One region of the Corynebacterium sp. S7 genome, then DNA from elsewhere that is predicted to be linked to it. Evidence: predicted binding sites of a transcription regulator. Region 1 holds the regulator's gene; the other holds the start of a gene.
What was found. The regulator LexA, encoded in region 1, represses DNA repair genes until DNA is damaged. The targets are predictions, from matches to a motif close to CGAACANNTGTTCG.
Positions count from the first base shown of each region.

Region 1 (7,482 bases):
AGGAGTTGCGGCCCAGGCTCCTTCAGCAGTAATTAGGAGAGCGCCGGCCCCGCCGAGGGTGAGCACAATTTCTTGGACGCCTTGGTCTAAGAGAGGTTCTGCGGCGCTGAGTGCTGGGGCGAAGTCGCCTTCTTTTGCGGACTTTTCTATACCCAAGCCATCGTGACCGGTGAGCTGACCGAGTTCAAGGCCATTCGGCTTGATTATCGTGGGGGCCGAGCCGGGGAATCTACTCCCGAGTTCTTGAAGTGGTTGATCCGAAGTATCTACTGCAATCTGAGTACCTGGGGATTCACGATGGATAAGTTCAACGAGAGTGGCGTACCAGTCTTTAGGAGCCCCTGGTGGCAATGAACCTGCTAGGACGACAATGTCGGCATCGTGGCTCAGACTTGCAAGACGCTTCTCAATCGCCAGGATATTTTCACTGGAGAGTGTGGCGCCGGGTTCGTTGAGTTTAGTTGTGGTTCCGTCCGGTTCAGTGATGGCTGTGTTTGTTCGGACATTGCCATCTATCGGTAAAGCTTCGAAGTGCATTCCAATTGATGTGACTAGTGCAATGAAGGGATCGTTCTTTGCCGCCGGGAAAAATGCCAGTGTTTCCGTGTCAGAGAGGTAGAGCGCGTGAGCAACGTTGATGCCTTTTCCGCCTGCGCTACGCTGGGTTTTTGTCGGCCGCAAGACAGCACCGCGCGTCAATTGTTCGTCAAGACCCAGGGTGGCATCGATGCTCGGGTTGGGAGTGAATGTAAGAATCACGGTGCACCTCATTAGCGGAGTGATATCCGGAGATATTGATGGGACAAGTGGTTTGCGCCACAATGTGGACACACTAAGTATGCCCGATTGTGTCCGCTTTGCCAAGGGTTTGTGGGAATTGTGTCCAAAATCTTTCCCGGACACTCAGGAACCAATAGAAATCGGCGGGATTTTCCTCTAGGAGGCGAGGACTACTTCGATCCCACGCTCGCGAAGTTCGGAAGCAAAAGTTTCAGGCGCGTCGGTGTCCGTGATGACAACGTCAATCTGGTCAAGGGAAGCGAAGCTGACTAGATAGTCATTTCCGAGTTTCGTGGAGTCACACAGTACTACGACGTTTCGTGCGTTAGTGACCATGGAGGATTTCACTGCGGCTTCTTGGGCATCAGCCGTAGACAGGCCATGGTCGATGGTCAGTGCGTTTGTGCCGATGAAGGCCACGTCGGCCCGCATCAGCGCCAAGCTACGAAGCGCAGTATCGCCAACAACTGCCTGAGTAATGGCGCGCACACTACCTCCAAGAAGTTGGACGTTGTTTAAACCTGCACCGGAAAGCTCGAGAGCGATCGGTAGCGAATTGGTCACGATGGACCATTCATGTGATTGGGGATTTTCGGCGAGAAGATCAGCAAGGCCGTTGATGGTTGTTCCCGCATCGAGGAAGATGCTGCCACCTGAAGGCGGCAAGTAATCCAGCGCGGCCCGGGCAATTGCTGATTTTGCTGATGGGGAAGTTCTGAAACGGGTGTCCAGTGGGAATTCAGTGGTCAGAAACGATTGGCTCGCCACTGCGCCACCATGGACACGATGAACGACGCCCTCTCGGTCGAGTACCGCAAGATCTCGTCGAATGGTCTCTGCTGTGACGTCAAACTTCTGAGAGAGTTCGGTGACGTTGACGCGACCTTCGACTGCGGTCAACGAAGCAATTTGACGACGACGTTCCTCTGCATACATGGTTGGCCTTCTCGCTCTAGGGAACCGTTAAACCTCTATTCTTCCAAAGATTCATTTCCGAGTGTTTGGGAATCTGTCCGAATCCCCCCGCGAGGGTGTGAAAAATGTTGAAAGCCCCACCGAAGACGGAAAGTCTGGCGGGGCAAAGTAGCTGGGATGCTGGGGAGGGCGGGGCTAGAGACTGCGCATGACGGAGACAACCTTGCCCATGATTTCTGCTTCATCGCCCGGAATTGGCGCAAATGCGGGGTTATGAGGAAGGAGCCACACCCCCGTGGAATCCTTGTGGAATTCCTTTACGGTAGCTTCACCGTCGAGCAATGCGGCAACAAATTCGCCTTCTTCGGCAACAGGCTGCGCGCGGACAACCACCCAATCACCGTCGAGGATGCCGGCTTCGCGCATGGATTCGCCGACGACTTGCAGCATGTAGAGCTCGCCATCGCCGACTACGTCGGCGGGCATGGGGTAGTACTCCTCGACATGTTGTTCCGCCAAGATTGGGTTGCCTGCCGCAATCTGGCCCACGACCGGAATGTAATTGGTTTGCACTGACTCTGGGGGTGCTTCTTGTGCAGGCTTTTCCCGCTTCTTCAGCGGTGTTGAAGGCAGGTGGCGTAAATCAACGGCACGGGGCTTATTCGGGTCACGCCTGAGGAAGCCCTTCTTCTCCAGCTCTTTGAGCTGGTAGGCCACAGAGGAAGTGGACTGAAGGCCAGCTGCGTCACCGATCTCTCGGATGCTGGGCGCATAGCCGCGAAGTACAACGGCGTCTTGGATCACCTCAAGGATTCGCTTTTGGCGGGCGGAAAGAGTGGCCTGGTTTGGCTTCTTGTCGTCGGACTTTTTTGCGGGCATGTCTACTCCTAGTAACTAAAGCTGTCCGCGTGTGTGGCGAACCTCGTCTCGAATCCTCAAAATTAAACTTCTCCCCTCTATGTCTATCACGAAACTGCAAGTTTGTTCGACACATTCTTCTGAAGCGTGGACAAAATTTTCCCACCATGATATAAATCGAACATACGAACTATCGAACAAGTAATCGAGTTTGGTGTTCGAATGCGTCGATCATGGTGTTTATTATCAAGTTAATTCAATGGAGGAGAGACGATGACTGTACTAAATGGCAAGGTAGCACCCCGTAATCCAGCAAACCGTTCCTATGCTCAAGTTGTTCCTTCTGCTTCTACGTGGGATCTTGGCTTGCCGGGAGAGCTGAATGAAGCTGCTCGGAATTCATCAACTGTTCGAACTCTTTCGGCAAAGCGTCGAACACCTAGGCGGAATTTTGGCACCGCTGTATCGCCTGTGGCGGGGCGTGCTCAACGTATCGAAAGTCGACGCGAGCGGGGCGGAATCCTATTGGCAGGAACGTTGATGGGCATGAGCTTTATTGTCAGCGCTGCCATCGGTGGAGCGTTCGAGCCAGCAACTCCACAACCAGCAACTCCCGTAGATTATGTTGCTGAGATTTCCTCTACTGCCCGCTAACTACTTCGCCCTTAGGCCAGAGTTGACAGGCGAGTAGAATACCATCTTGTCTTGAAAGTTTCGCTCGCTGATAGAACTGGATGGCTTCCTACGTGCATTGCCCTTTCTGCCACAATGACTCTTCCCGAGTGATTGATTCCCGCATCATTGATTCAGGTACAGCGATTCGCCGTCGGCGGGAGTGCGCCTCGTGTCACGGTCGTTTTACTACTGTAGAAAAAGCCGTGCTGACTGTCGTGAAACGCAATGGTTTATCCGAGCCATTTGATCGGGACAAGCTTATTACCGGTGTACGCCGAGCTTGCCAGGGCCGTGATGTATCCGATGACGCACTCAAACGCCTCGCACAAGAAGTCGAAGAAACCGTGCGTAGCCAGGGCAGCTCCCAAATCCATGCCAATGAAATTGGCCTTGCCATTCTCGAGCCACTTCGTGCACTGGACGAGGTTGCCTACCTTCGTTTTGCCTCTGTTTACAAATCCTTCGAGAGCGCCGACGACTTTGAGTCAGAGATCCGGCTGATGCGTCGCCGTGATCGTGACTTGAATTAGGGCTCAGACTAGCGGCCGGGCACCACTTATGTGAGCTTGTCCACCATCTTTTGAATCCGGCGCTCCGATACTGGCTTCGGAGTTCCTAGCCGCTGTGCGAAAAGGCTGACTCGAAGTTCTTCGATTTGCCACATGATTTCTTTGACTTCGCGTGATTTTTCCCTGCCAGCAGGAAGTCGGTTGAGCTTTGCTTTTAGGTAGTTTTTCGTATTCGTCACTACTTCTTGGCGGTCGGCATCCTTGTCGGGGTCAATTGTCATTTCATCAAGGCGGATCTTCATTGCAGCACAATAGCGCGGTAAGTGCTGGAGATGCTGTATACCGTGCACGGTGATGGCATTTTTGGGCAACAAGAACTCCAGCTGAGCGCGCATATCGTCAATGGCGGGACCTTCCCACTTGGCTAGTTCGTCTGCCACCTGTGCGTATTCCACTAAGCCAGGAGCGATAGATACGACAGCGCGACGAACCCTTCCCGCAACCTCTGGCTTAACCTTGTTCAGCAATGCGTCGAATTCTTCCGGTTCTCGGACCGGCCCACCGTGTTCCAGCATGAGATCGCGGATCGAAGCAACACGGGCATCCTCAACTAACCCATCAGCGCCACCATGCGGGTAGTTATCTACTGCGACGCGTTGGCGCAAAGGAAGACCCTTGGTCATGGGGGCAGTCGGGACCTGAATATTCCTCAGAAGGAGAGTCAGTGTCGCGGTCATCATCGACGCATCTGCGGCAGCCTTGGTCGGGTGTACCGTAATTTTTACGCCGTCTGGGGTCGCCTCAAGCGCGGGGTATGCATCGACTGTATTCCCGTCAACCTTGGTGGAGACGATTTCAGGAACGGTGCCGAGAGTATCGGAGGTCCATTCCTCGACGGCTTTGGTTTCAGCCTTGCGTCCAGCCTTGGACATGGATGACTTAATCTGACCGGAGCGGCGTCGTTTCAGCTCTGTGAGGTTTTTATCGTGGTCGACGATGTTTCCGCGTCGGTCGATTGCAGCGTAGGTCACCTTCAGGTGAGGAGGTAGCGCATCAATGCGGAAGTCCGAACCATTAATTCCGGATCCACCCATAGAGCGCAACACCTCCGCCAGCTGATCAGTAATCCGGCCTTCGTAAGGGATTAACTTCGGTGTGGCACGTTCGGCGAAATCTGGGGCGGGTACGACAGTTTTGCGCAGAGCCTTCGGCAGCGTGCGAATGAGCTCGGTGACAAGTTCAAGGCGCAGGCCCGGTACCAGCCAGTGGAATTCTTCTTCGTCGACATTTTCCAGCAGGGGAATTGGGACAAGAACGGTCACACCATCGAAAGGATCACCGGGCTCAAATTTGTACTGCAAGTCGTAGGTGACCGAGCCTTGGTGCCACTTATCGGGAAAGTCTGTGACTGCGTCGGCGCTGTGTGCATTATCGATAAGTGCCTCTGGATTGAAGTCCAGAAAAGTGGGATCTTCTTGGCGCTTCTTCTTCCACCAAGAATCAAAATGACGTCCAGTGGTGGCAGACTCAGGAAGTTTCGCATCGTAGAACTCAAAGAGCGTTTCCTCGTCGACGACGAGCCCGCGACGGCGTACTTTGTCCTCTACCGCGGCGGCCTCGCGAAGAAGCTCCTGGTTATGCCGCAAGAACTTATGATGGGTGTCCCATTCTCCGCCAATGAGCGCGTGCCGAATAAACATTTCGCGGGCAGCGGCCTTGTCTACGCGGTGGTAGGGGACGAGTCGATCGGCCACGATTGTGACGCCGTAGAGCATCGACTTTTCATGGACCATCGCCGAAGCGCGCTTCCTGGACCACAGTGGCTCCGAGTAGGAATGCTTCAGCAGCTTCGCTGCGAGTGTTTCCACCCATGCTGGTTGAATCTTGGCAACGTCGCGTGCCCATAGCCGTGAGGTCTCAACAAGTTCGCCAGCCATGATGAACTCTGGTGGTTTCTTGGCTAGCGCAGAACCCGGGAAGATCATGAACTTTGTACCACGGGCACCGTGGAACTCCTTAGAGTTACCATCGCGCGCACCGATATTAGATAGCAGGCCAGACAGCAGCGACTGATGGATCGCGTCGTCATCGCGTTTGCTCACCACGTTTTCGGCGCGCGACCAGCCGAGTTGCTTCTCAACATCGCGAAGTTGGCGGACCAGGTCATACCACTCGCGAATCCGCATGTAATGCAGATATTCCTTCTTCATTCGCTTCCGGAAAGCATTTCCGGTGAGTTCGTCGCGGGATTCGTTAATGTAATTCCAGAGTTTCAAGCTGGAAAGGAAATCGGAGGTCGAGTCTTTAAAGCGCGCATGGGCCTGATCCGCCTGGGCTTGAAACTCCAGTGGTCGTTCCCGCACATCTTGGATGGTCATCGCAGACACAATGACGGTGACATCATCGAGCACGCCGAGCTTATCAGCCTCGACAAGCATGCGGGCCATGCGTGGATCTACCGGGATGCGGGCTAAGTCGCGGCCGATGGGTGTCAGCTGTGGCTCGTCGGTTTCTTGCAATGCGCCAAGCTCATTGAGCAGTACCAAGCCATCGCGGATGGCTTTGTGCTCGGGTGGCTGGATAAAGGGGAAATCCTCGATGGCACCCAGGCGAAGGGAGATCATCTGCAAGATGACGCTGGCCAGGTTCGTGCGCAGGATTTCCGGGTCGGTGAAGCCCGGCCGCGAATTAAAATTGTCCTCTGAGTACAAGCGGATCGCAATACCGTCGGTAACGCGGCCACAGCGACCCGAGCGCTGATTTGCGGAAGCCTGAGAGATCTCTTCAATGGGCAGGCGCTGCACTTTTGTTCGTGTAGAGTAGCGCGAAATACGAGCGGTACCAGTATCAATCACATAATGAATCCCAGGCACAGTCAACGAGGTTTCGGCAATATTCGTCGATAAGACGATCCTGCGACCAGAGTGAGGCGAAAACACGCGGTGCTGTTCCTGGTTGGAAAGACGACCAAACAGTGGGGTTACTTCCACGCCTCGCCAATGCTTGGCATCGATGGCTTCCATTGCGTCACGGATATCGCGCTCACCTGGGAAGAAGCAGAGAATATCCCCGGGTCCTTCGCCCATGAGCTCTTCGATCGCGGCGATGAGGCCTTCGTGCATATCAATATCAACGACACGGTCGCCGACAACCTGTTCCAGCGGACGGTAGCGAATTTCCACAGGGTAAGTACGCCCCGACACCTCAATGATGGGGGCAGGCTTGCCAGTTTCATCAGCAAAGTGTTGCGCGAAACTCTCCGGATCAATCGTCGCTGAGGTGATGATCACCTTTAGGTCTTTGCGCTTGGGCAAGAGTTGCTTCAGATACCCCAAAATGAAATCGATGTTGAGGGAGCGCTCGTGGGCCTCGTCGATAATGATTGTGTCGTAGGCATTGAGGAATCGGTCGCGCTGCATTTCTGCGAGCAAGATACCGTCAGTCATCAATTTCACAGCGGTGGTTGGTGAGACACGATCATCGAAGCGGATGGCATAACCGACGGTTTCACCGATGTCCTGTCCGAGCTCGTCAGCGATGCGTTCGGCAACTGTACGCGCCGCTAATCGACGAGGCTGCGTGTGCCCAATCAGCCCGCGCCTGCCCCGCCCGAGATCCAGCAGCATCTTGGGGATCTGGGTGGTCTTACCGGAGCCGGTTTCGCCAGCAATAATCACAACCTGGTTGTCGCGGATCACCGACATGATGTCGTCGCGGCGCGCTGAGACAGGTAGCTGTTCCGGGT
Region 1 covers NZ_CM136760.1:1,757,833-1,765,314, reverse strand. The annotation lists gene ACXZ66_RS08465 (1-phosphofructokinase family hexose kinase) at 1-759, opposite strand, end outside; gene ACXZ66_RS08460 (DeoR/GlpR family DNA-binding transcription regulator) at 937-1,716, opposite strand; gene lexA (transcriptional repressor LexA) at 1,891-2,574, opposite strand; gene ACXZ66_RS08450 (hypothetical protein) at 2,827-3,207, shown strand; gene nrdR (transcriptional regulator NrdR) at 3,300-3,758, shown strand; gene hrpA (ATP-dependent RNA helicase HrpA) at 3,785-7,482, opposite strand, start outside.

Region 2 (7,482 bases), 250 kb from region 1:
GTTGGCAATCACTCGCTCAGCAATGCGCGAGACAAGGAAGAATCCCAATGCGCTGGCCCCGGCCGACACGAATGCGGCGACGACCAGCCAGCCCGCAGCCTCCCACAACGACCGAGCCGTGCCATTATTAATCACGATATCGACGACCGAACCAAGGATCTGTGGCACCAATACGTTCGCGTATGCACCGACGCTGAGCAGAATCAGCGCCCAGATGCTCTGCGATCGCGCGTTCGGCACGACCTTGAGCTGCTCGCCTAGTTCATGGCGGACCTCACCAAAAGTAGCTAGTGGGAACTTCATGCCTGCTCCACCACCTCTGCCACTCGCAGCCAGGCCGGCTGTTCTGTGTAAATCACCGTCGGCCTTCCACTGCGCTCGGCGGCAACACGTTCGGTGATTATTTGCTCGGTGATCGAGTCAACCGCAGTTGTCGGATCCTGCAGCACTAAGACCTCCGGGTCGGAAGCGATGGCCCTTGCCAGTGCAACACGCTGGCGCTGACCGCCTGAGAGCTGCCCGCCATTTTCGCCGACCTCCTTTTCTAATCCGCCGGGGATATCCTCAGCGGCGGCAACCCACAACGCGTGCTGGGCGATCTCAGGATCAGGGTGCACGTTGTCCTGCACGGTGCCCGAAAATAGCTCGGCTGAGTGCGGCGACACAACGACTCTGTCCCGCGGCGCCGTAAGTAATTCATCGGGGGCCTCTCCAGTATTGACCGTGATTCCTGCGGCTAGGGCGGGAACGGCAGTAGCTTCGTCGTCAAGCGAATAATCTGCTCCCAGGATCTTGCGAATGCGCGCTCCCGATGCCTGCGCCGACGCCCAGCGCGACGCGATGTTTTTGCCCAGCATGGTCATTGGCTGGATGATGAACTGCGTCAATCCGACCACTGTGATCAGTTCGCCGATCGAGATCGTGCCGTTCAGCGCCATAAAGCCCGCGGCGATACCAACGGCGACGACATAGAGCGAACCCGTTGCCTCGGTCACAGTATTTAACTTCGCCTGTGCCGCATTCGCGTCAACGGTGCGCTCGTAGGCCTCGTTCGACACTGCGTTATAGCGCTCGCGCACAGTGCTCACCGCGCCGAGGCCCTTGAGAGTGCGCAGGCCTTGCACAACATCGGTCGCCATCGCAGCGGTTGCGGCCAGTGCCCTTTGACGTTTACTCGATGCCTTGCGCAGGGGCGTCGCCGAATAAAGCGCGATGGCCACCACAATTGGCCCGCCCACCAGTACCGCGATGCCGAGGAGAACATTGATGGCCATCATCATCACGCCGACGTAAATAATCGACACGACCTCGGCCACGGGAAACACCGTCATCATCACGGCATCCGCAACTCGTTGCGTATCCGACGAAGCTATCGACAGCAACTCGCCCGCCGTCCGCTTCTTACCCGCGATTCCGCGCGGATGCATCACGCGATCTGTCACAGCCATGCGTAGATCGTGACCCACCCACAGCGTCGCGCTAATCAGCAGCCTGCGCCCGTAAAACGCCACAATAATATTGACCACATATGTGGCCACGAGAACGCCAATCCACATAATCAGCCGATCGAGCGCTCCGCTGGCAATCGCGTCATCGATGGCCCGCCCAACAATCACTGGAGTTAACCCGTTGCACACGAATGCGGTAGCCATCAAGATCGCGGCGGGAACCGTACTGCGCCAGCGCGAGGTGACCGTTTTAATCAGCCACCGAGGGTCATCGGGGGCAGGCAAATTACTCATGTGGGCATATCATACGGGTAAATTGACTAACCATGAATCCTACCGGCAGCCTCTCCCGACCCGCGAGTCAAAAGGCCGCTCCCACATTTCGCGATGCCGCGCATCGGGCGGATTCCGCAGCAGCATTTCGTCGTGGAGCGGACGTCTACGACGACGTGCGGCCCACCTATCCGCCCGAGGTCGCATCGCTTATCGACGATTGCTCCCGCATCGCCGACATCGGAGCCGGCACCGGCAAGTTGACCTCTACCCTGCTCCGACCCGGCCGGACAGTTTTCGCCAGCGACCCCTCACCCGACATGACCCGTGTCCTCGCCGAGTCCTACCCCTCCGTGCACGTCTGGCGTGCGACCGCCGAAAACACCGCGCTGCGCACCGCGTCTGTTGATGCATTGGCCTGCGCCCAGACCTGGCACTGGGTAGACACTCGAGCCGCCTCCGCAGAGGCCGACCGCGTGATCGCGCCGGGCGGCAAGCTCCTGCTTGTCTGGAACACCCTCGACGTTTCACATCCGTGGATCCTCCGCCTCGCCCGGATTATGCGCTCCGGCGACATCCAACGTGAGGGCTTCTATCCCGAAGTCAGCCCCCCTTGGGTGCTTCACGACGAGTTCCGCATGCGCTGGATCCAGCACCTCACCACCGACCAGGTGTATGCACTGTCCCAGACACGCTCCTCCTGGTTGCGAGCTTCTGCCGAGGTCCGCGACCGCATGAAGGAGAACCTGCGGTGGTACCTCTTCGATCGCCTCGAGTTTCAGCCCGGGCAGCTTTTACCTATCCCGTATCGCACCGAGGCCTTTGTGTACACGCGCGATTAGTCTCTGGGGTGTGGGGTTGTGTGGGTCGGCTTGATTCGGTCTGGTGGGCTTCATGGGCTTGCGCAGAAAAAGTCCGCACTGCGGACTATAAGGCGATAGATACACCGGCACCCGCCTACTGACGGTCGTTTACTGCCGTGCCCTATTAGGGGCTCGTCATCGGCCAGTGTTCCCACAAAAAGTCCGCACTGCGGACTATAAGGCGACAGGTATACCGGCTCGGGATCCAACCTTTCGACAGTTCCTCGCTAGGTCACATCTCCACAACGAGCGGTAACCACCGGTACCAAAAAAGTCCGCACGGCGGACTATAAGGCGATAGATATGTTGCCTCAGGAGCCGGTTACTCACTGTTTCCTCACCGAGCTATTTCTGTGCTGCATGGTCGGCCTGCGCTGAAAAAGTCCGCACTGCGGACTATAAGGCGACAGGTATACCGCTAGCCAGTTGACCGACTAGCCCTACCATCGACAAAGGGGCCCAATATCGCCCAGGGGGCTAAAGTCCGCGATCCGGATTGTATGGAGGCAAATGATTTTAAAAATTCTTTCGCACAACTGTTCCATTCTTGGAACAAATGTTCTAAGCTGTTTATAGACGGAAAACACCGACATTCTTGCAACTCGTCGTCAAGCACGGCGCACCGGGGGCGTTACAACCATGTCTTACATTGATTTTCTTAATACCCAATCGGATGACGAAATAGTTCGCGAAGTTGAGCGAACAAATATCCAAGCACGCAATGCAAAGGCTGAACTCCTTATTTCGATTGCCCAATTTCATAAACGAGACCTCGCTAAAGAAAAAGGCGCAAAATCTACAAGTGCGTGGCTCATGCGGGTTTATGGGATCAGCAAGCAGACGGCCTCGGAATACATAAACGTTGGTACGGGCCTACTTGAATTCAATGAAGCCGCAGAGAGTCTCCATTCGGGGGAAATTAGTTACTCTGCATTGCGCTTGATCTTGAAGTACATGACGCTTGAAAATGAATCGTCTTTGCTTGATCTCGCACGTGGTTTAACGCTCCCAGAATTAAGGCTTGCCCTTGGCGGGCTTGACCCCGCAGAAGACTCGGAGCCGCAATCAGATAGGTTTACCTATCACGTAGACGATGATGGTCGAGTAGTCGGATCATTCAATCTCAATCCGATCGACGGGGCGAATTTTCTCGCCGCTATAAAAATTGGGGAGCTCTCGTTTAAAGAAGACTTCGGAGGACTATCCGACGATGATTTCAGCGACGACGAAGCCGTTGACCAAGCTTACGATGATATTGAACATCCTGACCCATCACGGTTCGGCCTAACCCCTAGTGCTAATAAATTGCTTGGCCTTCGCGGTTTGCTGAACATTGCTAGATCACAACCGATTCAATGTAAACGCGCACCTGGTGCCCAAATCAATGTCACGATGACAACCGACGGCCATGCTTTCCTACCCTTCCAGCCTGGGGCACCGAACCGTCTTCTCGTAGGAATGATTGAAAATGGGTTCTTCAAACTTGATCTAACAGACGAAAACGGGATTGTCGTCAATAGGGGTCGTACTCGGCGCATAGCAACTGATCATCAAGCCGACAGTGCCCTCGAACAATCTCGAAGGCAGTGCGGTATGCCAGGTTGTAACAACTGCAACTTCATAGAGATTCACCACCTCACGGAATGGTCCGAAGGTGGTGCCACTGACATGGACAATCTCATCGCGCTCTGTTCGTCCTGCCACACGATGGTGACTATGGGACTAATCAGGATTGAAAAGGATGGCGCTGACATACACTTCTATTTCCCCGACGACAGTTGGTATACATCACACAAGCGCCAACCAGCGCGCATTCGTCGTGAGGCGACTCCAACCGCCGGTCCGAAGAAGACTATGAACTTCCTGTTCCCTGGAAACTCTTTCGACGACGATGCCCTAGAATTTGCCGGTGACCCGGCATGACTCTAGGCCTCGAACAAAGTCGACATTCGAAAGACTCAGCTTTTCAAGCGTTAGTGCTTCCGCCCTCGGCGTTCACGTACGCGCACCGCAATGCGAACTGGAGTGCCATGGTAGCCGAACTGCTCACGGAACTTACGCTCCAGATAGCGGCGGTACCCAGCCTCGAGGAACCCCGTGGTGAACAACACGATTGTTGGAGGTCGAGTCGAAGCCATCGTGGCAAACAGCAAACGAGGAAGACGGTTGTTGTTCATCGGCGGAGGGTTTGCAGCGATCGCTTCACGCAGCCAGTTGTTCAGCTGGCCTGTGGAGATGCGACGATCCCAGTTGTCCAGTGCCTCAATCATAGCTGGCTCAAGCTTGTGCAAAGCACGGCCGGACTCAGCGGAAATATTGATCTTCGAAACCCATGGCAAGCGGTCGATCTGCTCCTCGAGTTCTCGGTCGAAGAAGTATCGGCGGTCCTCGTCCATCAGGTCCCATTTGTTAAAGGCGATGACGAGTGCCTTACCGGCTTCGAGAACCATGGACAACACTCGCTGATCCTGCTCCGTGATCTCCTGCGAAGCGTCGATCACAACAACGCAGACCTCTGCGGCCTCGATGACGTTGCGGGTACGCAGCGATGCATAGTACTCGTGGCCCTGAGCAGTCTTAACCTTACGGCGCAGACCTGCGGTATCAATAAATTGCCACACGCGCTCGTCAAGCTGGATCATTTCGTCGACTGGGTCAACCGTAGTACCAGCAACATTGTCCACAACCGAACGATCGGACTTAGACAACTTGTTCAAAAGGCTGGACTTACCAACGTTTGGCTTGCCAACAAGCGCCACGCGGCGTGGACCATCAGTGATCGAATTTGCGGAGCGAGGGACCTCAGGGAATTGGCGAAGGACCTCATCAAGAACGTCCGCGCCACCACGGCCGTGCAATGCGGAAACTGGCCAAGGGTCGCCGAGACCGAGTCCATAGAACTCAGCCACATCGGCCCACTGGTTATCCGACTCAAACTTGTTCGCCACCAAGATGACCGGTACTTCCGAGCGCTGCAGTTCGTGCGCCATCGCTGCATCGGATTCAGTAATGCCCACATGCGAGTCGACCACGAAAATGATCACGTCCGCGGTCTGCATTGCAGCCTCGGACTGGCGCGCGATAGCTGCGTGGATACCTTTCGCATCTGGGTCCCAGCCGCCGGTGTCCTGGACCCAGAAGCGTCGCCCGCCCCAGTCCGCGAGGTAGCTGACACGGTCACGGGTTACGCCTGGGTGGTCCTCGACAACAGCTTCACGACGACCCAAGAAGCGATTAACCAGGGTGGACTTGCCCACATTTGGTCGCCCGACAATAGCTACGGTGGGCAAAGCCTCCTCGACCATGCCGGGATCAAGGATACCGAGCTGCTCGTCAACTTCCTGCCACTGTTCTTCAGTGAGATCCTCGAAGTCTGTGTCTTCGTCAAATTCGAAGTCAAACTGATCTTCGTCGAAGTCGTCGGCTGCCCAGCCACCGCCCGGGTTTTCTACGATTTCGTCGGTGTAGGCCTTGTCGGCGTCAACTTCTTCCCCACCGCCGAATGCATAGACGAAGCTAGTTTCTTCATCAGAATGATTGTGCTTATCGGTCATTTCGCGCTCTTTTCAATCAAGGCGATCAGACGTTCCAGTACTTCGTCGATCGGCATTGTGGAAGTATCAATCACCTCTGCGTCATCCGCAGGGCGCAATGGAGAGGTCGCACGGGAGGAATCGAGTTCATCACGGCGTTGGACATCTGCCAATACAGTGTCAAAATCGGCTTCACGCCCAGCTGCCACGTCCTGGTCGAAGCGACGCTGTGCGCGGATTTCAGCGCTAGCGGTGAGAAAAGCCTTGGCTGGTGCGTCTTTAAGGACAACCGTGCCAATGTCGCGGCCTTCGACGATCGCGCGGTGCGCATCAATGGCAAGCTTGCGCTGTAGCGCAACCATGTTCTCGCGAACCTCTGGAATAGCGGATACGGCCGAGACGTTGCGGGTCACTTCGGCACCCCGGATTTCAGCGGAGACATCCTCGCCGGCAAGAAGCACCTCGGTGGAATCTGGATCGTCTGAAACTTCGAGTGGCAGACTATCGGTTGCTTCGATTACCGCAGCCGTATCAGAGGGGTCAATTCCAGCTCGCAGTACCGCGAGAGTGGCTACGCGGTACATGGCGCCAGTGTCGACGTATTTGGCATCGAGGCGTTTCGCCAGTTCGCGGCACGTGGTGGATTTGCCAGTACCGGATGGTCCGTCCACGGCAAGAATCAGTCCGCCGTTTGGCATATTGGACAGACTCACATCCCCACCACCTTGTACAGCGAGGTCAGCTCGGATGAATTCAGCGCACGCATGGTACCTGGTTTCTGCTCGCCGAGCTGCACAGTGTGGAGCTTGGTTCGCACGAGGCGCTGGACGGGGAAGCCAGCCTCCTTGAGCATGCGACGAACGATGTGCTTGCGGCCTTCGTGCAACTCAAGGCGAATCAGGGACTGGCCCTGGTGCACGTCAATGATCTGTGCGAAGTCAACCTTTGCGGTACCGTCGTCGAGCTCAATGCCGTTCTTCAGCTCGCGCACGAGGTTGTTCTTCGCCTCGCCGAGCACGGTTGCCAGGTAGGTCTTCGAGACTTCGTACTTCGGGTGCATGAGGCGGTTAGACAGCTCGCCGTCGTTGGTGAGCAGCAGCAAGCCTTCCGTGTCGGCGTCAAGGCGACCAACATGGAAAAGGCGCTGACCGGAGAAGGTCTTCTCGGAGAGGTAGTCGCCCACGCAAGGACGTCCCATCTCGTCGCTCATTGTCGTGTGCACGCCACGAGGCTTGTTGAACACGAAGTACTCAAGTTCCTCGTTGACGTTAATGCGCACGCCATCGACGCGGATGATGTCTACGTTGGGGTTTACACGCACGCCTTGCTTGCGAACGATCTGGCCGTTGACCTCGACTTGACCTT
Region 2 covers NZ_CM136760.1:1,503,662-1,511,143, reverse strand. The annotation lists gene ACXZ66_RS07255 (ABC transporter ATP-binding protein) at 1-303, opposite strand, end outside; gene ACXZ66_RS07250 (ABC transporter transmembrane domain-containing protein) at 300-1,742, opposite strand; gene ACXZ66_RS07245 (class I SAM-dependent methyltransferase) at 1,775-2,563, shown strand; gene ACXZ66_RS07240 (HNH endonuclease signature motif containing protein) at 3,224-4,507, shown strand; gene der (ribosome biogenesis GTPase Der) at 4,558-6,138, opposite strand; gene cmk ((d)CMP kinase) at 6,135-6,830, opposite strand; gene ACXZ66_RS07225 (pseudouridine synthase) at 6,827-7,482, opposite strand, start outside.
Region 2: the regulator LexA is predicted to act here: its motif matches at 3,134-3,147, upstream of ACXZ66_RS07240 (HNH endonuclease signature motif containing protein).